Regions from separate parts of the Pantoea sp. SYBGC1 genome, predicted to be linked through region 3. Evidence: predicted binding sites of a transcription regulator. Region 3 holds the regulator's gene; each other region holds the start of a gene.
What was found. The regulator Fur, encoded in region 3, represses iron uptake genes when iron is present. The targets are predictions, from matches to a motif close to ATAATAATGAGAACNACTATCAA.
Positions count from the first base shown of each region.

Region 1: a site for Fur is predicted at 2,588-2,610, ahead of exbB (tol-pal system-associated acyl-CoA thioesterase). Genes of this name have one in related genera too.
Region 2: a site for Fur is predicted at 4,976-4,998, ahead of zupT (zinc transporter ZupT). Genes of this name have one in related genera too.

Region 1 is NZ_JBXUNM010000007.1:152,786-159,855, forward strand. Features, by position in the region: gene AC2CF9_RS13310 (AraC family transcriptional regulator) at 1-497, shown strand, start outside; gene AC2CF9_RS13315 (DedA family protein) at 501-1,163, opposite strand; gene metC (cystathionine beta-lyase) at 1,261-2,451, opposite strand; gene exbB (tol-pal system-associated acyl-CoA thioesterase) at 2,698-3,426, shown strand; gene exbD (TonB system transport protein ExbD) at 3,432-3,854, shown strand; gene tcuC (tricarballylate/proton symporter TcuC) at 4,057-5,379, shown strand; gene AC2CF9_RS13340 (Csu type fimbrial protein) at 5,420-6,382, opposite strand; gene AC2CF9_RS13345 (fimbria/pilus outer membrane usher protein) at 6,375-7,070, opposite strand, start outside.
Region 2 is NZ_JBXUNM010000007.1:129,565-136,634, forward strand. Features, by position in the region: gene glnE (bifunctional [glutamate--ammonia ligase]-adenylyl-L-tyrosine phosphorylase/[glutamate--ammonia-ligase] adenylyltransferase) at 1-1,218, shown strand, start outside; gene hldE (bifunctional D-glycero-beta-D-manno-heptose-7-phosphate kinase/D-glycero-beta-D-manno-heptose 1-phosphate adenylyltransferase HldE) at 1,300-2,724, shown strand; gene ubiK (ubiquinone biosynthesis accessory factor UbiK) at 2,764-3,069, opposite strand; FMN riboswitch at 3,241-3,390, shown strand; gene ribB (3,4-dihydroxy-2-butanone-4-phosphate synthase) at 3,499-4,155, shown strand; gene zupT (zinc transporter ZupT) at 4,195-4,962, opposite strand; gene ygiD (4,5-DOPA-extradiol-dioxygenase) at 5,159-5,938, shown strand; gene AC2CF9_RS13230 (glutathionylspermidine synthase family protein) at 5,991-7,070, opposite strand, start outside.
Region 3 is NZ_JBXUNM010000003.1:146,964-154,033, forward strand. Features, by position in the region: gene kdpE (two-component system response regulator KdpE) at 1-93, shown strand, start outside; gene pgm (phosphoglucomutase (alpha-D-glucose-1,6-bisphosphate-dependent)) at 134-1,774, opposite strand; gene seqA (replication initiation negative regulator SeqA) at 1,800-2,339, opposite strand; gene ybfF (esterase) at 2,583-3,347, shown strand; gene ybfE (LexA regulated protein) at 3,506-3,781, shown strand; gene fldA (flavodoxin FldA) at 3,919-4,449, shown strand; gene fur (ferric iron uptake transcriptional regulator) at 4,806-5,252, shown strand; gene AC2CF9_RS07975 (hypothetical protein) at 5,313-5,708, opposite strand; gene glnS (glutamine--tRNA ligase) at 5,944-7,070, opposite strand, start outside.

The DNA of each region.
Region 1 (7,070 bases), on a different contig from region 3:
GCGCCGCAGAGCGGCTGCTGGATGTGATGAGCCATCCGCGCGATGCACGGGTGCTCGGCCCGCAGCTGGTACGGGAAATCCTTTATTATGTACTGACCGGTCCAATTGGCGGTGCGCTGCTGTCGCTGGTTAACCGGCAGACGCAGTTCAGTCAGATTGCGCGCGCGCTGCGGCGGATTGAAACGCACTTCGCCGGCAGCCTGAGCGTTGAGACGCTGGCGGCCGAGGTCAACATGAGCGTATCCGCTTTTCACCACAATTTTAAGGCGGTAACGCAGACGTCGCCGCTGCAGTACCTTAAACGCTATCGCCTGCATCAGGCGCGGCTGATGATGCTGCAGGATGGCGTAAAGGCGAGCGCAGCCGCGCTGCGGGTAGGGTATGAGAGTCCGTCACAGTTTTCCCGGGAGTTCAAACGGCTGTTTGGCACAACGCCGGGTGAAGAGGTCAGCCGCGCGCGTCAAACGGTGCAGTCGCTGCCGTTTGACGCGGCGTGATAATTACGAGGTTTTCTGGCGGCGTTTTTTCCAGATTACTACAATGCTGCCGGCCAGCCCGGTAAACAGCAGCACTAGCGGCAGGATCATCAGAATAGCCATAACCTGATCTTCATGCCGCTTAATAAACGGCACCTGGCTGATGCCATAGCCCATCGTAACGACAATACCGACCCACAGCACGCCGCTCAGCCAGTTAAACAGCTGAAAACGGCTGTTACGCAGCCCGGAAATACCCGCCATGGTAGGCAGCAGCGTGCGCACAAATGCCAGGAAACGGCCCACCAGCAGCGCCATCAGTCCGTGGCGGTTAAACAGATGCCAGGCGCGCTGATGGTACTGTGCGGGCAGATGCATCAGCCAGCTTTTGACCAGCCGGGTATTGCCCAGCCAGCGCCCCTGCAGATAGCTCAGCCAGCAGCCGAGGCTGGCGGCGGTGGTCAGGATCACCATGGTCGGCACAAAGTCCATTACGCCTTTAGCAATCATGGCACCCGCCAGCAGCAGCAGACTGTCACCTGGCAGAAACGACGCCGGCAGCAAGCCATTTTCCAGAAACAGCGTCAGAAACATCACACCGTAGACAATCCATACTACATCCGGATTGGCCAGCGCAGCAAAATCCTGATGCCAGAGCGCCTGGACAATCTCATGTAAAACACCCATCTGCTATCCCGTCGAGTTACAAGGCTTCTATAGTAGCCCTCCGCGGCCGCCTGCGCGTTGATCTGATATGGCGAGCCACGGATGGTTGAAGGTTGGTTTAATTCGTTAAGCGGTCAAAACCCGCCTGCAGATCGGCCAGCAGGTCGCTGACGTGCTCCAGACCGATATGCAGACGTATCAGCGTGCCCGTAAAGTCGACGCCGCCTGCCGGGCGAATTGCCGCCAGCTCTTCTGGCTGGCTGGCCAGGATCAGCGACTCATAACCGCCCCACGAATAGGCCATGCTGAAATGATGGAAGCGATCGAGATAATTTGCCAGCCGCTGCGCATCCAGCCGCTCATGCAGCACAAATGAAAACAGGCCGCTGCTGCCGCTGAAGTCGCGCTGCCAGAAACGGTGCCCCGGGCTTTGCGCCAGCGCCGGATGATTGACCCGTGCCACTTCAGGCCGGCCAGTCAGCCACTCCGCCACCTGCAGCGCGCTCTCTTCGTGCTGGCGCAGGCGGGTGCCTAAGGTGCGCAGACCGCGGCTCGCCATATAGGCCGTATCCGCATCGACCATCTGCCCCATCAGGTAGGAGTTTTCGCGCAGCTGCGGCCAGCAGCGGGCGTTGGCCACCGCGGTGCCGATCATGGCGTCACTGTGACCAATGATATATTTGGTGCCGGCCTGGATAGAGATATCAATCCCGAACGCCAGCGCGTTAAACAGCACGCCCGCCGCCCAGGTGTTATCCAGCATGATAATCGCCTCGGGCGCTTTGGCACGTACGGCGGCAACAATGGCCGGAATATCCTGCACTTCCATCGTCACCGACGCCGGCGACTCAAGAAAAACCACGCGGGTATTGGGCTGCACCAGTTCACCGATCTCACTGCCAATGCAGTGATTAAACCAGGTGGTGGTGACCTGCATTTTGGTGAGGATTTTGCTGCAGAAATCCTGCGTCGGTTCGTAGACCGCTCCGCTCATCAGCACGTGATCGCCCGCTTCAACAAACGCCAAGATGGCGTTGGCAACGGCGGCTGCGCCGCAGGGATAGAGCGCACAGCCTGCGCCACCTTCCAGTTCAGTCATCGCATCCTGCAGCGAAAAGTGCGTAAGGGTGCCGCGGCGGCCATAAAAGAGTTCGCCTTCAGCCCGCCCGGCGGTGGCGCGTTGTTTATCCGCGACGGTATCAAAAACCAGGGATGAGGCGCGCTGTATTACGCTGTTCACCGCGCCCTGCGTATAACGTTTATTACGTCCTGCGCTCACCAGCGCGGTATCCAGTTTTTTCGTAGCCATCACTGCCTGTCCTGACCCATCTTACAAAGCATTCACGTTACCACGAATCAGGGGAGGGGTTGAGCCTGTTTACCGATTATCAGAGTGGCGCCAGCCCGGCGGCAAAGGCACTGCCGCCGCCGTCACTGCTTTGTAAATAGTAATGAGAACGACTATCACTTAGATCCTTTTTTTTGCTATGATCGTCTCTTCAGTCGTGAACTCTACAACAGAATCTGGAGATGCAGCGTGGTAGCCAGTGATTTAATGCAGACAGACCTCTCCGTCTGGGGGATGTACCAGCATGCCGACATCGTGGTTAAAATTGTCATGATTGGCCTGTTGCTGGCATCCGTCGTGACCTGGGCTATCTTTTTTGGCAAATATGCTGAACTGAGCGCCGCGAAACGTCGCCTGAAAAAAGAGCAGCAGGCGCTGGGCGCAGCACGCTCACTGGCTGACGCTTACCGTGCGGCAGAGAGCTTCAAAGCCGGCAGCCACAGTGCTGTACTGCTGGCCGATGCGCGCGAGGAGCTGACGCTGTCAGCGGGCACAGACGATCTGGCGGGCATCAAGGATCGCACCAGTTTTCGCCTTGAGCGTCGCGCAGGGGCGTTCAGCCGTCATGCCGGACGCGGCAATGGTTTTCTGGCAACCATCGGTTCCGTGGCGCCTTTTATCGGCCTGTTCGGTACCGTATGGGGCATTATGAATAGCTTTATCGGCATCGCTAAAACGCAGACCACCAATCTTGCTGTGGTCGCGCCCGGCATTGCCGAAGCGCTGCTGGCAACAGCGGTTGGTTTGGTTGCCGCTATTCCTGCCGTGGTTATATACAACGTCTTTGCACGCATGATTGCCAATTATAAAGCGTCGCTGGGTGACGTTGCGGCCCAGGTGCTGCTGCTGCAAAGCCGCGATCTGGATCTCGGCACGGCGCACGTCGCGGCGGAAACCAGCCGTCCGGCTGCTACGCATAAGCTGCGCGCAGGATAATCATTATGGCGATGCGTTTAAACGATGAGGCCGCTGGCGACAGCGAAATGCATGAGATTAACGTCACGCCGTTTATCGACGTTATGCTGGTGCTGCTGATTATCTTTATGGTGGCGGCACCGCTGGCAACAGTGGATGTGCGCGTTAATCTGCCAGCGTCCACCAGCGCACCGCAGCCGCGTCCGGAGAAGCCGGTCTATCTCTCAATCAAAGCGGATAAGCAGATCTATATCGGCAATGATGCGGTGACGAAAGAGACGCTGGTAAACGCGCTGACTGCGCAGACCGCGGGAGATAAGCAGACCACTATCTTCTTCCAGGCCGATCAATCAGTGGACTATGCCACGCTGATGGCGGTGATGGACCAGCTGCGCGCGGCGGGCTATCTGAAGATTGGCCTGATGGGAATGGAAACGGCCGGCAAATAGCCGGACTGTTTTGCCGGAGAGAAAGCCGCTGATAACAGCGGCTTTTTTTATCCCTGCTTTCTGCAGAGCAGTGGTCAGAACCGCGCCACATTGTTAATTTCCTGTTACCTTTTGTCAGTCTTTGTAAAGCACAATGGTGATTCAGATCACATTCATTCCTGGCTGAGCAGGCTACAACGGGTAAAAAACCAGGAAGGACAGTATGAGCAGCCAGCTATCTCTGCAAAAACCTGCGCGCAGCGGGGCGAAAACCATCTTTAGCGTTACCAGCGGTAACTTCCTTGAGATGTATGATTTTATGGTCTTTGGCTACTACGCCACCGCCATCGCGAAAACCTTTTTTCCCGGCGACGATCCCTTTGCCTCACTGATGCTGACGCTGATGACCTTTGGCGCCGGATTTCTTATGCGTCCGCTGGGCGCCATTGTGCTGGGTGCCTATATCGACCATCACGGCCGGCGCAAAGGCCTGCTGCTGACGCTGGGGCTGATGGCGATGGGTACGCTGACCATTGCGCTGGTGCCGGGGTACGCCACGCTTGGTGCCGCGGCACCGATTTTGATTCTGCTCGGACGCCTGCTGCAGGGCTTCTCTGCGGGGGTAGAACTCGGCGGCGTCTCGGTCTATCTCGCAGAAGCTGCGCCCGAAGGGCGTAAAGGATTCTGGGTCAGCTGGCAGTCGGGCAGTCAGCAGGTGGCGGTAATTTTCGCCGCGCTGCTGGGACTGGGGCTGAATCATTTGCTGGCGAAAGAGGCCGTTACCGAATGGGGCTGGCGTATTCCGTTTGTGGTGGGCTGTATGATTGTGCCGTTCCTGTTCTGGATCCGCCGCATGCTGGAAGAGACGGAGGCGTTCAGCCAGCGTAAAACGCATCCCTCCATGCGCCAGATTGTGCGGTCAGTTGGACAGAACTGGGCGCTGGTGCTGGCGGGCATGCTGATGGTGGTCACCACCACCGTTATGTTCTACATGATCACCGCTTTCACGCCGACCTTTGGCAAAACGGTGCTGATGATGAGCGATAAACAGAGCTTTCTGGTAACGCTGTTTGTCGGGATATCCAACCTGTTTTGGCTGCCGGTTATGGGGGCACTTTCCGATCGGGTCGGGCGGCGGCCGCTGCTGATTATCTTTACCGTGCTGATGATCCTGACGGCGTGGCCGGTGCTGCACTGGCTCACTGGCTCCGCGAGCTTTGCGCATCTGGTCGAAGCGGAGCTGTGGCTCTCTTTTCTCTATGCCAGCTACAACGGTGCCATGGTAGTTTACCTGGCGGAGATTATGCCGGCAGAGGTGCGCGCATCCGGCTTTTCCCTGGCCTACAGCCTGGCGACCGCACTGTTTGGCGGCTTTACGCCAGCCATCTCCAGCTACCTTATTCATGCCACTGGCGATAAAGCGATGCCCGGCGTCTGGCTCTCATTTGCTGCCGTCTGCGGACTGGCAGGCACGCTGCTGATTGGCCGGATGGTGAGACAGTATCAGCAGCGCCATGCGGTAACGCCCGCCAGCGCCTCACTCTGATGCTTTTCCGGCCGCGCTCTGCGGCCGGCTCTTATCCCTGCTAAAACGCCACGTCCACTACCACGTTATCCGTATAGTTTCCGGCTGCCGGCGTCGCCTGCGTCGTCAGTATCCGGGCTGTATAGGTAAAGTTGCGCGTTACCGTATCGGGATTCAGCGAGGTTGACGTTGTGCTGCTCCAGCGATCGCTGCCGGAGGGGCCCCAGCGCGAGGTGGTGGCCGCGTCTTTATAAATGTCATAGGCCAGCCGGCTGGCGCCGTTTGCCATCTGCCGCGCGGTGCCGCTGAAATTATTGCCGTTGCTCAGCCCGACGCTATAGGTGCTCCCTTTAGAACAGACCACGCTAATAGTCTGCTGGACGGCAGAGAAGCTGCCCGCCAGCGGCGCGCTGCCAAAGTTGAGGTTCGGGGCGGTAATGGTGGTGCAGTCGTTGGTGACCACCAGCGTCACGGTCAGCGGCAGGGCGGTGCCGCTGCTGGTTTGCACGGTTCCCAGACAGATACCGGCCACGCCAGCGCTGGTACAGACGCTGTAGCTGACCGTCAGCGTCAGGGTGGTGGTGTACGTGCCTGCCGCAATCACCTGGCCTGGCACGGTGCGGAAATAGAGCGGGATAGTAAAGTTGAGGCTGTTGCCCAGCGCCAGCAGCGCCGAGGCGTTCCAGCGGTAGCTGTTGCCCTGACGCAGCTCGGTGGCGCAGGCGCTATCGATACAGAGCTGAATCGGGACGTTGTCGTTGCCACCGGCGCTCGCTTTCAGCGTGGCGCGGGTCCCGTTCAGGTAGCTGGCAGCGGTAAACGCATAGGCAATATAGTCGTTGCCCAGCAGATTAAGCGTGGCGGAGCCGCAGTTGACATTTGTATTGGCGGAGGTGGGGATAACCTGGGATTGCACAGAAAAGGTGGTCTGGCTGCCAAAGCTGGCCGGCGAAGCGGAGAGCGGGCAGAGCGCATAGCTGGCGCCAGGCAGCAGCAGTGCCAGCATCAATAGTAACTTAATCATGTTGTACTCCTGCTGAGGGTGTCTGCGCCAGCGCACCGGCGCCGGGCTGCGGGAGAGGTAGCGCGCAGACCAGCGGGCCATAGGTTTTCAGCGCTTCTGGTTCGCCGCGCGCGACGCTGAACGTGGTTTCGCACTGGCGGCCATCGGGCGTGATAACCTGCAGCGTATTACGCGCTTGCAAATTCTCCAGCCAGACGATGCCGTCCCAGCCCACATAGCTGCTCTCTTTACCAGCGCGCAGCACCTGACTGGCAAGCGGCAGCGGCTGACCGCGCGTGTCCTGCAAAATAACGCTGGCGGCGCGCAGCGGCTCAATCGGGAAGTCGAGCAGAAAACCGCTTTTACGCTTCACGGCAATGCGCTGCTCCACCCGGGACGCGGCGACACTGGCAGGCAGATCCAGCGTATCGATATCATATTTTGCGCCGTAGTAGCTGCTGACCGCCGGCACCAGCAGATAGCCCTGGTCGTCAGTTTTCCCCATCGCCTGGTTCTCATAGCGCACGGTAACGCCGGGATAGCGGGTCTTCACCAGCACAAAGGCGTCGTTGATATCGTTAGCAGCAAAGAGGCGGTTATCCATCAGCACCAGCGCGCCGGAGAGATCTGCCCATTGGGTTGTATTGTCATCGTCGCCCCAGAATCCGGCTGATGTATCGATCCGGTTGTTGCGATAGCGCAGGCTGCC
Region 2 (7,070 bases), on a different contig from region 3:
ACCGAGTATCACGGCGCGCTGCGTCACCTGATCCGCCTCTGTGCCGCCTCACCAATGATTGCCAGCCAGCTGGCGCGCTATCCGCTGCTGCTGGATGAGCTGCTCGACCCCGCCACGCTGTATCAGCCCACTGCCACTGACGCCTACCGTGACGAACTGCGGCAATATCTGCTGCGTATTCCGGCAGAGGATGAAGAGCAGCAGCTGGAGGCGGTGCGCCAGTTCAAACAGGCGCAGCTCTTGCGTATTGCCGCAGCAGATATCGCCGGAACGCTGCCGGTCATGAAAGTAAGCGATCACTTAACCTGGCTGGCAGAGGCGATGATCGAGTCGGTGGTGCAGCAGGCCTGGCAGATGATTGTACAGCGCTATGGGCGGCCATCACATCTGACGCGTGACGATGAGCGCGGCTTTGCCGTGGTCGGCTATGGCAAGCTGGGGGGCTGGGAGCTTGGCTACAGCTCCGATCTCGATCTGGTGTTTCTGCATGATTGTCCGGAGAGTGCAGAGACCGACGGTGAACGCGTCATCGACGGACGGCAGTTTTATCTGCGTCTGGCGCAGCGCATCATGCATCTTTTCAGCACCCGCACCGCCTCCGGTATTTTGTACGAGGTGGATGCGCGCCTGCGTCCTTCTGGCTCAGCAGGCATGCTGGTCAGCACCTTCGACGCCTTTGAAGCGTATCAGCGTAATGATGCCTGGACCTGGGAGCATCAGGCGCTGGTGCGTGCGCGTATTGTCTTTGGTGAGCCGGCGCTGATGGCGCGTTTTACGCAGATCCGCCACGCTATTCTCAGCCTGCCCCGTGCGACAGCACCGCTGCGGAATGAGGTACGTGAAATGCGCGAGAAGATGCGTGCGCACCTGAGCAACAAACATAAAGGGCGCTGGGAGATAAAAACAGATGCAGGCGGTATTACCGATATTGAATTCATTGCCCAGTATCTGGTCTTAGCGTCAGCGGCGGATCGGCCGGCCCTGACGCGCTGGTCAGATAACGTGCGCATTTTTGCTCTGATGGCGGAGCACGATATTATGCCTGGCCAGGAAGCGCAGGCGCTGACGCATGCTTACGTCACGCTGCGTGATGCGCTGCATCATCTGGCCCTGCAGGCGCTGCCGGGTCACGTGGCACCGGATCGTTTTGCCCGCGAGCGCGGCATTGTCAACGCCAGCTGGCAGCGCTGGCTGGGCACGGTTGAGCCAGACAGTTGAGGCGTGCGGCGGCATCTTACCCTGCGGCGGGTATATGGTATTATCCGCGCAATATTTTGAGCGTAGTCTGGAGTCTCTGAAATGAAAGTAACACTGCCCGCGTTTGGCAAGGCCACCGTACTGGTTGTTGGCGATGTGATGTTAGACCGCTACTGGTATGGCCCGACCAGCCGCATTTCACCCGAGGCGCCGGTGCCGGTCGTCAAAGTGGATACCATTGAGGAGCGTCCGGGCGGCGCGGCCAACGTGGCAATGAACATTGCCGCGCTGGGTGCCGCATCGCGTCTGATTGGGCTGACCGGTGAGGATGATGCCGCGCAGGTACTGAGCCGCACGCTGGAGCAGGTTAACGTCAGCTGTGACTTTGTGGCGCTGAAAACGCATCCCACCATCACCAAGCTGCGCGTGCTGTCGCGCAACCAGCAGCTGATCCGGCTGGACTTTGAAGAGGGCTTTGATCAGGTCGATCCGCAGCCCATCCACGATCGTATGCGTCAGTCGCTGTCACAGGCTGGCGCGCTGGTGCTGTCAGACTACGCTAAAGGCGCCCTGAGCAGCGTCCAGACCATGATCGGGCTGGCCCGCGAAGCGGGCGTACCGGTACTGATCGACCCGAAAGGCACCGACTTTGAGCGCTATCGCGGTGCAACCCTGCTGACGCCAAACCTGTCTGAATTTGAAGCCGTTGCCGGCAAATGTAAAACCGAAGCGGACATCGTCAGCCGGGGAATGCAGCTGATCGCTGACTATGCGCTCTCAGCGCTGCTGGTGACCCGTTCTGAAAACGGCATGACCCTGCTGCAGCCAGGTAAAGCGCCCCTGCATATGCCGACGCAGGCGCAGGAAGTCTATGACGTGACCGGTGCCGGTGATACGGTTATTGGCGTCCTGGCCGCGGTCCTCGCGGCGGGGGATACGCTGGAAAACGCCTGTTTCCTTGCCAACGCGGCGGCAGGCGTGGTGGTAGGCAAGCTGGGAACCTCCACCGTCAGTACGGTGGAGCTGGAGAACGCTATTCATGCACGTCCCGAAAGCGGCTTTGGCGTGATGACGGAGAGCGAGCTGAAAACCGCCGTGGCTCAGGCGCGTCAGCGCGGCGAGAAAGTGGTGATGACCAACGGCGTGTTTGACATCCTGCATGCAGGACACGTCTCTTATCTCGCCAATGCCCGCAAGCTGGGCGATCGGCTGATTGTGGCAGTGAACAGCGACGCGTCAACCCGACGACTCAAAGGCGAAACCCGACCGGTTAATCCGCAGGAGAACCGGATGATCGTGCTGAGCGCACTCGAAGCGGTAGACTGGGTCGTGCTGTTTGAAGAAGATACGCCGCAGCGTCTGATTGCCGATGTGCTGCCAGATTTGCTGGTGAAAGGCGGGGATTACAAGCCGGAAGAGATTGCAGGCAGTAAAGAAGTGTGGGCCAACGGCGGTGACGTACGCGTGCTTAACTTTGAAGATGGCATCTCCACCACCAACATCATTAAAACGATCCGCAGTCACTGAGCAGACAGCCGGGGGCAGCAGCCACCCGGCTGATAATATTTACTGTGGCGTATCGATTTTACCGGCCGGATCGGGCGTCACCACTGCTGGCGCCGGTGCCGCCGGGCTTTCACTCTCCAGTTTCGCCAGACGCTGCTCCAGGGCTGCCAGCTTTTCGCGGGTGCGCAGCAGGACCTGAGTCTGGACATCAAACTCTTCACGGTTAACCAGATCCATACGGGTCAGCTGCGCCTGCAGAACCTGCCGGATTTTCTTCTCCACGTCGTCGCCAAAGTCGCGGATGCCTTTCGGCATCGCTTCATGGACCTGGCGCGCCAGTTGTTCAATTTTTTTTGTGTCGATCATGGTTATTTCCTGATTGCGGTGGCTGTGAGCAGCACGTTTTCCGACGGTACAAGAAGTAAGTGTAATGCCAGAACCAAAAAGGTTAAACCCGAAATCCGCAACGCATGATGTGCAAAAGCAATTGCACTTTTGTCGATTGCCCGTCCCGGTGAATAACGCTATAGTGATTTTGCTTATTCTCAGGGCGGGGCGAAATTCCCCACCGGCGGTAAATCAGCTTCTGCTGAAAGCCCGCGAGCGCTTTTGCTACCGAGCAAAAGGACAGCAGATCCGGTGTGATTCCGGGGCCGACGGTTAAAGTCCGGATGGGAGAGGGTAACGACATCAGCCGGGTTTATGCCCGCGTCACGTTTTTGCCATGTGTATTTTTCACGCACTCCTAAGCTCGCCCTGGTTCTGGTAACTCATAATATTTTAAGGTTAATTACCATGAATCAGACGCTTCTTTCTGAATTTGGCACGCCGGAACAGCGTGTAGAACGTGCACTTGACGCACTGCGCAACGGTCGCGGTGTAATGGTTCTTGACGATGAAAATCGCGAGAACGAAGGCGACATGATTTTTGCCGCAGAGACCATGACCACAGAGCAGATGGCGCTGACTATCCGCCACGGCAGCGGTATTGTCTGCCTCTGCATCAATGAGGCCCGCCGCCAGCAGCTCGATCTGCCGATGATGGTAGAGAACAACACCAGCTCTTACGGCACCGGATTTACCGTTACGATCGAAGCCGCAGCGGGGGTGACCACCGGCGTCTCTGCAGCGGACCGCATCACCACTATCCGCGCCGCGATTGCTGATAACGCTAAACCAGCTGACCTGCACCGTCCGGGACACGTTTTCCCGCTGCGCGCGCGCGAAGGTGGCGTACTGACGCGCGGCGGTCATACCGAGGCCACGCTCGATCTGGTCACGCTTGCGGGTTTCAAACCGGCTGGCGTTCTGTGCGAGCTGACTAACGACGATGGCAGCATGGCGCGCGCCCCTGAAGCGATCGCGTTTGCGCAGCAGCATGATATGCCCGTGGTGACCATTGAAGATCTGGTGGCTTACCGCCGCCAGCGTGAAACCCGTCAGGCCAGCTAAGGCTGGCATACAAAAGCAGACCAGCCGGAGGGCGGGAAATCAGCCCGCGCCGGCGGTCTGCAGCAGCGTCAGACTCAGCCCCATCACCGTCATCCCACACAGCACGCCATAGCTCGGGTTATTGTGCGGATCGATTTCGCGCGCCAGCGGCATCAGTTCATCCACCGAAAGTGCGACCATAATCCCTGCGACCGCGGCCATAATGGCGGCAATCACTACCGGCGACAGCGCCGGACCGAGCAGCAGAAAGGCAATGACGCCGCCCAGGATCTCCGCCATACCGGAAATACAGGCCCAGAACAGCGCTTTAGCTTTGGAACCGGTCGCCGCGTACATCGGCCCGGCAACCGCCAGTCCTTCAGGAATATTGTGAATGGCCACGGCTAAAGCGATGCCCAGCCCCAGCTCCATATCGCTGCTGGCGGTAACAAAGGTGGCGACCCCTTCAGGAAAATTGTGCAGGCTGATGCCCAGCGTCAGCAGCACAGCGGTTCGCTTCAGGTTAACCGGACGACCCTGAGTCGCCATCAGATCCTGCGGATGCTGATGCGGCAGCAGGCGATCCATCGCGAAATAGCCGATCAGACCGAGCATAAACATACCGTATCCCAGCATCGGTGACATTCCCGCAGTATGCAGCGCCGCTGGCAGCATCTCCATCAGCGAAATCAGTAGCATAATGCCGGCGGCGAAGCCGAGCGCAAAGGCGAGCAGGCGGTTTGATGGTTTTTGACCGAGAATGCCAAACAGGGCGCCAATAAAGGTGGCACCACCGGCCAGAATAGTGAGCAGTAAAGGCACCGACATAACAAGCTCCACGATGATAATGATTACCAGTTACATTATAATTAACCTTATAAAATATCGAGTTATTAAGCGTAAAGTTATGTCGGCTGCACTTGTTCAAATTTGCTGACAGACATTATCACGCATCTCCGCGTTTAAGTGGCCAGGCAAGCGCGTATTGTGGCGCTCATGAAAGCAACAGCGATGAGGTGTGAAAATGCGTGATGGCCGTATGCCTGCTCTGTTTCTGGGTCATGGCAGCCCGATGAACGTGCTGGAAGAGAACCGTTATACCCGGGTATGGCAGCAGCTGGGCAGAGATCTGCCGCGCCCGCGCGCTATCCTCGCGATTTCCGCGCACTGGTACACGCGCGGAACGCGCGTCACAGCCATGGAACAGCCGCGCACTATTCACGATTTCGGCGGATTTCCGCAGGCGCTGTTTGACGTGCGTTACCCGGCACCCGGATCGCCTGCGCTGGCGCAGCGCGTAACGGAGCTGCTGCCGGCGGCAGAAAAAGATGAGAGCTGGGGGTTCGATCACGGCTCGTGGGGCCTGCTGGCTAAAATCTATCCTGAGGCGGATATTCCGCTGGTGCAGCTCAGCGTGGACAGTACCCGGCCCGCCGCATGGCATTTTGAGGCCGGACGTAAACTGGCTGCGCTGCGCGATGAGGGGATCCTGCTGGTGGCGAGCGGCAACGTGGTGCATAACCTGCGCAAGCTGCAGTGGCAGGGGAGTGCGCCGGCGTATCCGTGGGCCGAAGCGTTTAACCAGTATGTGCGCGATAACCTGCACAGCGACGCGCCGGCAGCCGATCATCCGCTGGTTAACTATCAGCAGCATCCGGGCGCGGCGCTTTCGCATCCGACGGCTGAACACTATCTGCCGCTGCTCTATATTCTGGGCGCACGCGCAGCGGGTGAGGCGGTCAGCGTGCCGGTTGAGGGCATGGAGATGGGCGCCATCAGTATGCTGTCAGCGCAGGTGGGATAACGGCCCGCGTTGTCGCAGGCCGGAAAGGGGCGCACCGGAACGCGCCACCAGGTTAGCCGATAAAAGTATGCGGATAGAAGCGCGACAGATCCTGGGTGATCAGCGCCCGATCTTCGCGTAAGCCAATCCCCGCCGGCTGATCGTCTATCAGCCAGCTGCCAATCAGCGTATAGCTGTCGCCAAATCGGGGCAGCGCGCAGAACTGCTGGATAATCATGCCCTCTTCGCCATAGGGACCGTCAGCGCGCGCAATTTCGTTGCCGTTTTCAATAATACGGATATTGGCACCCTCACGGGAAAACAGCGGCTTCACCACATATTTATCCATCTGCGGCGCCTGGCTGTCATCTGCAAACCAGGCGGGCAGCAGATTGGGATGATCCGGGAACATCTCCCACAGTAGCGGCAGCAGGGCTTTATTGGAGAGAATGCTTTTCCAGGCGGGTTCCAGCCAGCGTACGCCGGCATCGGCCAGCTTGGTCGAGAACACCTCGCGCAGCATGAACTCCCAGGGGTAGAGCTTGAACAGGTTGCTGATGACGCGATCGTGCTGGTCGGTAAACTGGCCTTTTTCGCCCAGTCCAATCTCGTCGATATAGAGAAACTCGCCGGGAAGCCCCGCTTCTGTGGCGCAATCCTGCAGATACTGTACCGTCGCGCGGTCCTCTTCCGTATCACGGCAGCAGGCAAAGTGCAGCCAGTTAAAGCCGTGCTGCTGCTGCAGGACCGCAAACCGCTCAATCAGCTTCTCCTGCAGGCTGTTGAACTGATCGCTGCCCGCCGGCAGATTGCCCGCTTTAAGCTGATCTTCGAGCCAGATCCACTGAAAAAAAGCGGCCTCATAGAGTGACGTCGGCGTGTCGGCATTGTTTTCCAGCAGCTTGATCTCACCGCTGCCATCCCACACCAGATCCAGACGGGAATAGAGCGAAGGCTGACGCTGAGCCCAGGATTCGCGGACAAATTCCCAGGTGTGTTTCGGAATACAGAAGCGGGTCAGCAGCGCATCGCTGTTAACCACTTTTTCCACCGCCTGCAGGCACATCTGATGCAGCTCTGCCGTAACGCTTTCCAGCGCCTCTACCTGTGCCAGCGTGAACTGATAATAGGCCTCTTCACACCAGTAAGGCTC
Region 3 (7,070 bases):
ATGGGCCACCTGCGTCAGAAGCTCGAAGAAAATCCGACGCAGCCTGCTCACCTGCTGACGGAAACCGGTATCGGCTACCGTTTTATGCCATAAAAAAAGGGCCGCAGCAGCGGCCCTTTTCACGGTATCACTCTCAGGCGTTCTTCAGAACTTCGCTGACAATTTCCACCGCTTCTTTCTCAATCAGCTCGCGATGCTCAGCGCCAAGGAAGCTTTCGCAGTAAATCTTGTAAGCATCTTCAGTGCCGGACGGACGCGCGGCAAACCAGCCGTTCTCCGTCATGACTTTCAGTCCGCCAATGGATGCGCCGTTACCCGGAGCGGCCGTCAGGCGTGCGGTGATCGGATCGCCCGCCAGCGTATCAGCGCTGACCATCTCTGGTGACAGCTTTGACAGCGCGGCTTTCTGAGCCGAGGTGGCCGACGCCTGCAGACGATTGTAGCTTGGCGCGCCAAAGCGCTCTGCCAGCTCATCATAGTGCTGCTGCGGATTTTTTCCGGTCACCGCTGTAATTTCAGCGGCCAGCAGGCAGAGAATGATGCCATCTTTATCCGTGGACCAGGCTGAACCATCAAAACGCAGGAAAGAAGCCCCCGCGCTCTCTTCGCCGCCAAAGCCAAAGCTGCCGTCGAACAGTCCATCAACGAACCACTTAAAGCCCACCGGTACTTCTACCAGCTTGCGACCAATATCATTAACCACGCGGTCAATCATCGCGCTGGAGACCAGCGTTTTGCCCACGGCAACATCACTGCCCCACTGCGGACGATGCTGGAAAAGATAGTTGATAGCGACGGCCAGGTAGTGGTTAGGATTCATCAGGCCAGCTGGCGTGACAATACCGTGACGGTCATAATCGGGATCGTTGCCGAAGGCCAGATCAAACTTGTCTTTATATGCCAGCAGACCCGCCATCGCGCACTCTGATGAACAGTCCATGCGCACCACGCCATCTTTATCCAGATGCATAAAGCGGAAGGTCTGGTCGATAGCGTCATTAACGATGGTCAGATCGAGGTTGTAATGCTCAGCGATACGCTGCCAGTAAGCCATACCTGAGCCGCCAAGCGGATCTACGCCAATTTTCAGTCCCGCTTTCTGAATCGCCGGGAAGTCGATAACCTGCGCCAGTCCTTCAACATAAGGCTGAATCAGATCCTGCTCGACAATGTGGCCGCTCTGCCACGCCTGATCCAGCGGCAGACGTTTCACATCCTGCAGACCGCCTTTAATCAGCTGGTTAGCGCGATCTTCCACCACTTTTGTGACGTTGGTATCAGCCGGCCCACCGTTTGGCGGATTGTATTTAATGCCGCCATCTTCCGGTGGATTGTGTGAAGGGGTGATCACAATGCCGTCAGCCTGCGCGCCGCCGCGTTTGTTATGCTCCAGAATAGCATTGGAGATAGCGGGCGTTGGCGTGTAGCCGTTATCCTGCTGCACGATGACATCTACACCGTTCGCCGCCAGCACTTCCAGTACTGACAGAATAGCGGGCTCAGAGAGCGCGTGCGTATCTTTGCCCACGTAGCATGGACCCGTGATACCGTTCTTTTTGCGCTCTTCGGCGATCGCCTGTGCGATAGCCAGAATGTGCTCTTCATTGAAGCTGTGACGTCCCGCGCTGCCGCGGTGGCCAGATGTGCCAAATTTCACCGCATGGTCCGGGTTAGCCGCATCCGGCTTCAGGACGTAATACTGCGAGGTTAATTGTGCAACGTTAATCAAATCGCTCTGCTGGGCAGGCTGCCCGGCACGGGGGTGATTGGCCATTGGCGCTTCTCCCTGACGCTTCAGTTTAAATGGTGCCGCAAACTTTCTCTGTCAGCTCCGGAGGGAACTGCATAGCCAGCATGATGTGCTCCACCATGCTGCATTTACGGCCTGTATTGGTGTTTGTGATGACCCAGTAAGGTGTACCTGGCACATGCTTGGGTTTGGTATGCGTGCCATTTTGCAGCAGCGTATGCTCATCACCGGCAAAATAGACGCGCGTACGTCCCTGCAGCGATGCGGTAGCATCGGCGAATGCATCAGGATCGAGACGATAGAGCGTTGACAAAATCAGCATAAAGCGGTTAACCGCCTTTTTCTGCTCGGCATACTCATCTGACAGCATCAGCTCGCGCATGGCACGCACGCGGTCCTGCGGACGCGCTTCAGGCTCTGCTGCTGTCGCCTCTTTTACCGGGGCCGTCACTGCTGGCGCTGCTGCAGCGCGCGAGCTGGCGGTAAATTTCAGCATGCGACGCAGTATGTCTGAGGCGCTTTCACCGATGTGCTGCGTGTGGCTGGCAATATAACGGTAGAGTTCTTCGTCAACTTCAATCGTTTTCATCTTATTCCGTACGAGTCTGGCAACTAGCAGAATCCCGCATTCTGCAACGCCCTTACCGGTAGCGGGCACGCAGAGAGCCTGGGATCTGACATATTGATTATAAAGTTAAATCCGCAATAGCTGATAGCGCTGGCAACGTTTACGGGCAAAAGTCAGAATATGCCCTAATACCTGGCGACCGCCACCCGGACAGGTAGAATCATGATACCCTAACCCACGCTCTCAACTGTAAGAACTTTAGCCATGATTTTGAATGCCCGTCTGCAAACTGCACAATCTGATTCTCACAGCGCACCGGTTTTACTTATCCATGGCCTGTTTGGCAGCCTGGATAACCTTGGCGGGCTGGCACGTGGCGTAGCCGATGCACGTACTACGCTGCAGGTCGATGTGCGCAATCACGGTTTATCGCCGCGCAGCAATAGCATGAGCTATGCTGCAATGGCGCAGGATATGGTGGATACGCTGGATGCACAGCAGATCTCGCAGGTTGATGTGATTGGCCACTCGATGGGGGGCAAGATCGCTATGGCACTGAGTGCGCTGGCGCCTGAACGCGTTGGCAAGCTGGTGCTGATTGATATCGCTCCCGTCGACTATCAGACGCGCCGGCATGATGAGATCTTTGCAGCGATTCGCGCGGTCTCCGCAGCCGGCGTGACGCGCCGCAGTGAAGCCACAGCGGTGATGCGACAGTTTATCCCTGAAGAGGGGATCATTCAGTTTATCCTGAAGTCCTTTGCTGAAGGAGAGTGGCGGTTCAACGTGCCGGTATTATGGGATAACTACGCGACGATATCGGGCTGGGAACCTATTCCCCCCTCGGCTCACCCGGCGCTGTTTATTCGCGGCGGCGACTCTCCGTATCTGGATAACCACTATCGGGCCCCGCTGCTGGCTCAGTTTCCTGAGGCGCGGGCGCAGGTCATTGCCGGTGCCGGGCACTGGGTGCATGCAGAGAAACCTGATGCCGTATTACGTGCCGTACGGCGCTTTTTTACACTCTGAAAGCAAAAGCTTATTGCGCTATGTTTAAGATTGGCGTCCCGTCTGACGCTGGAGTATGATGTCGCGCTAAAATTTTGCCGCGGTGGTTACACACTGTGGCTGGCCGATAATGTGTTTAATCGCGCGGCGCCGTTCGCGCCCACTCAGTTTCGCAAATCATGGCAAAAGAACAGACAGACCGTACCACGCTTGATCTCTTTGCAGACGAGCGACGACCGGGCCGCCCGAAAACCAGCCCGCTGTCGCGCGATGAGCAGTTGCGCATTAATAAGCGCAACCAGCTTAAACGCGATAAGGTTCGTGGGCTACGGCGCGTAGAGCTCAAAATGTCCGGCGAAGCGGTTGACGCGCTCAATACGCTGGCTGAGCAGCAAAATATCAGTCGCAGCGAGCTGATTGAGCAGATGCTGCTGACGCAGCTCAAACTCATATAATTTATGCAGACCGCACACAGGAACACAAACTCTGCGCTTTGCGCGTTCCGCGCTTTTTCAGGGTCTGCTATCATTCGCTTATCTGTGTAGTCTGTTGACTTACTCTCACATTCAGGATTTAAGAGGTTACCTAACCCATGGCAATCGTAGGCATTTTCTTCGGCAGCGATACCGGCAACACTGAAAACATTGCAAAGATGATCCAGAAACAACTGGGTAAAGATGTCGCCGAAGTGCATGACATTGCTAAGAGCACGAAAGAAGATCTGGAAGCGTTTGATATCCTGCTGCTGGGTATTCCTACCTGGTATTATGGTGAAGCGCAGTGCGACTGGGATGATTTTTTCCCGACGCTGGAAGAGATTGACTTCAATGGCAAGCTGGTTGCGCTGTTTGGCTGTGGTGACCAGGAAGATTACGCTGAGTACTTCTGCGATGCGCTGGGTACAATTCGCGACATTATTGAGCCAAATGGCGCAATTATCGTGGGTCACTGGCCTGTTGAAGGTTACCACTTTGAAGCCTCCAAAGGCCTGGCTGATGAGAAGCATTTCCTCGGGCTCGCCATCGATGAAGATCGTCAGCCAGAGCTGACGAATGCGCGCGTCGAGGGCTGGGTGAAGCAGATTTTTGATGAGCTGCAGCTCAAAGAAATTATTGAGGCATAATGTGTTGCCGTTACCCGATGCAGGCGCGGTTAACATCGGGTAACGGAATTGCCTATAAAAATAATAGCTACGCTTTTTTAACTTTTCCCTGCAATTCTGTAGAATACCCGCAACGGTTAATGGCTTATTCCTCTGTCAGCAGGCTGAGGCTGAGTGAACTGAGAACCCAGCACTGTATAATCCCGCCGGCGACAGCAAGAGCGTTACTCCCGCCTCTGGTGATTTCTTTAACATTTGCCTGGTTTCTATTCGCCTGTCCCGGTTCTATAATGAGACGCAAATGAGAATGCGCGTTAACCACACATTCAAGGCTGTTAAGCCGCAAATGACTAGCAAAGTAACAGGACAATATCCGCATGACTGACAACAATTCCGCATTGAAAAAGGCTGGCCTGAAAGTCACGCTGCCCAGATTAAAGATTCTGGAAGTGCTTCAGGAACCCCAGTGCCATCACGTCAGCGCGGAAGATTTGTACAAACGCCTGATCGATATGGGCGAAGAGATTGGTCTGGCCACGGTATATCGCGTTCTGAACCAGTTTGACGACGCGGGCATTGTAACCCGTCATAACTTCGAAGGCGGCAAGTCCGTTTTTGAATTAACGCAGCAGCAGCATCACGATCATCTTATCTGCCTGGACTGCGGTAAAGTGATTGAGTTCAGCGATGAGTCGATCGAAACGCGCCAGCGCGAAATCGCGACCCGCCACGGTATCAAGCTCACCAACCATAGCCTCTATCTGTATGGTCACTGCGAAGTGGGTGACTGCCGGGAAGATGAAACGCTGCATAACGATAAATAACGCAGTTACGCTGTAAAATAAAAAAACCGGTGCCTGCACCGGTTTTTTTGTTGCTGCAATTCAGGCGACCAGCGTCTCCTGCAGGTAGCGCCAGCGCGGATTTTCCGTTGTGCAGTCCAGCACCGCCAGCGAAATACGGCTGTGGCTCTCGCCGTTCAGTATCTGCAGTTCGCGATACTGAATGGTGACCTCTTTTTGCTGCTCAGAAATGATCGCATGTTCGCTGGTCGCGATGCGCATTCCTTCACGCTGTCCGCACAGGCGGCGAAATAGTTCTTCAACGTCATTCAGATTCAGCTGTCTGCCCTGTGGCGTAACCATCCGAAAATCAGGATGGAAATGCGACAGCAGCAGCCCCATGGTATCGTTGCTGACATCCGCATGATTAAAAATACGTTCAATGAGCTGATGTAAAACCACAACGCTATGTTTGGCTTCCTGAGCGAGGCTTGTCATTATTTTTCCCTTTTTGCTAGCCACAGACCAAGTCCGGAGTGCGCATAGCCTACCTGAAAAAAAGGATTTAACACGGTCAAATGCGTTAATTTTTTTAAAGTCAGACAAGTCGTAAGCCCGCGTATCTGCACAATTTTATTTAACGCAGAATAAATGTTTGCCGGGGAGCAAAAGAGGATAATAAAAAAGGGCGAATGCTCGCCCTTATATAATTTTATGATGCCGGAAGCGGTTATTATTCGCTGCCGATCTTCGCCCAGGTATCACGCAGGCCTACCGTGCGGTTAAATACCAGCGCTGATGGCTGCGAGTAGACGCTGTCCGCGCAGAAGTAGCCTTCACGCTCGAACTGATATGGCGAGGTTGCCACCGCTTCGCGCAGTCCTGGCTCCACAAAGCCCTGCTTAATCTGCAGCGAGTCCGGATTCAGGGTCGCGAGGAAATCCTCTGCCGCGCCCGGGTTAGGCACGCTGAACAGGCGATCGTAGAGGCGGAACTCAGCGGGCAGCGCATGAATTGCGGAGACCCAGTGGATCACCCCTTTTACTTTGCGGCCATCAGCCGGGTCTTTGCTCAGCGTATCCACATCGCAGGTCGCATAGATGCAGGTGATGTTGCCCGCCTCATCTTTTGCCACACGCTCAGCGCGGATCACATAGGCGTTGCGCAGGCGCACTTCTTTACCCAGTACCAGACGCTTATACTGCTTGTTAGCTTCTTCACGGAAATCTGCGCGGTCGATCCATACTTCGCGGCTGAAAGGCACGTCGCGCGTCCCCATCTCCGGCCGGTTAGGATGGTTTGGCATGGTGATGATCTCGTCATGCCCGGCAGGCAGGTTTTCAATCACGACTTTAAGCGGATCGAGCACGGCCATAGCACGCGGCGCATTTTCGTTGAGGTCGTCACGAATGCATGACTCCAGCGAAGCCATCTCAACGATATTGTCCTGTTTGGTAATACCGATGCGGCGGCAGAACTCACGGATTGATGCCGCGCTGTAACCACGACGGCGCAGGCCTGAAACGGTCAGCATGCGCGGATCGTCCCAGCCTTCAACCCGCTTTTCGCTCACCAGCTGCGTCAGCTTGCGCTTCGACATCACCGCATATTCCAGATTCAGGCGCGAAAATTCATACTGCCGCGGATGCACCGGAATCGTGATGTTATCCAGCACCCAGTCATACAGGCGACGGTTATCCTGAAACTCCAGCGTGCAGAGCGAATGCGTGATCCCTTCCAGCGCATCGGAGATGCAGTGCGTGAAGTCGTACATCGGATAGATGCACCATTTGTTGCCGGTCTGATGGTGTTCGGCAAACTTAATGCGGTAGAGCACCGGATCGCGCATCACGATAAAGC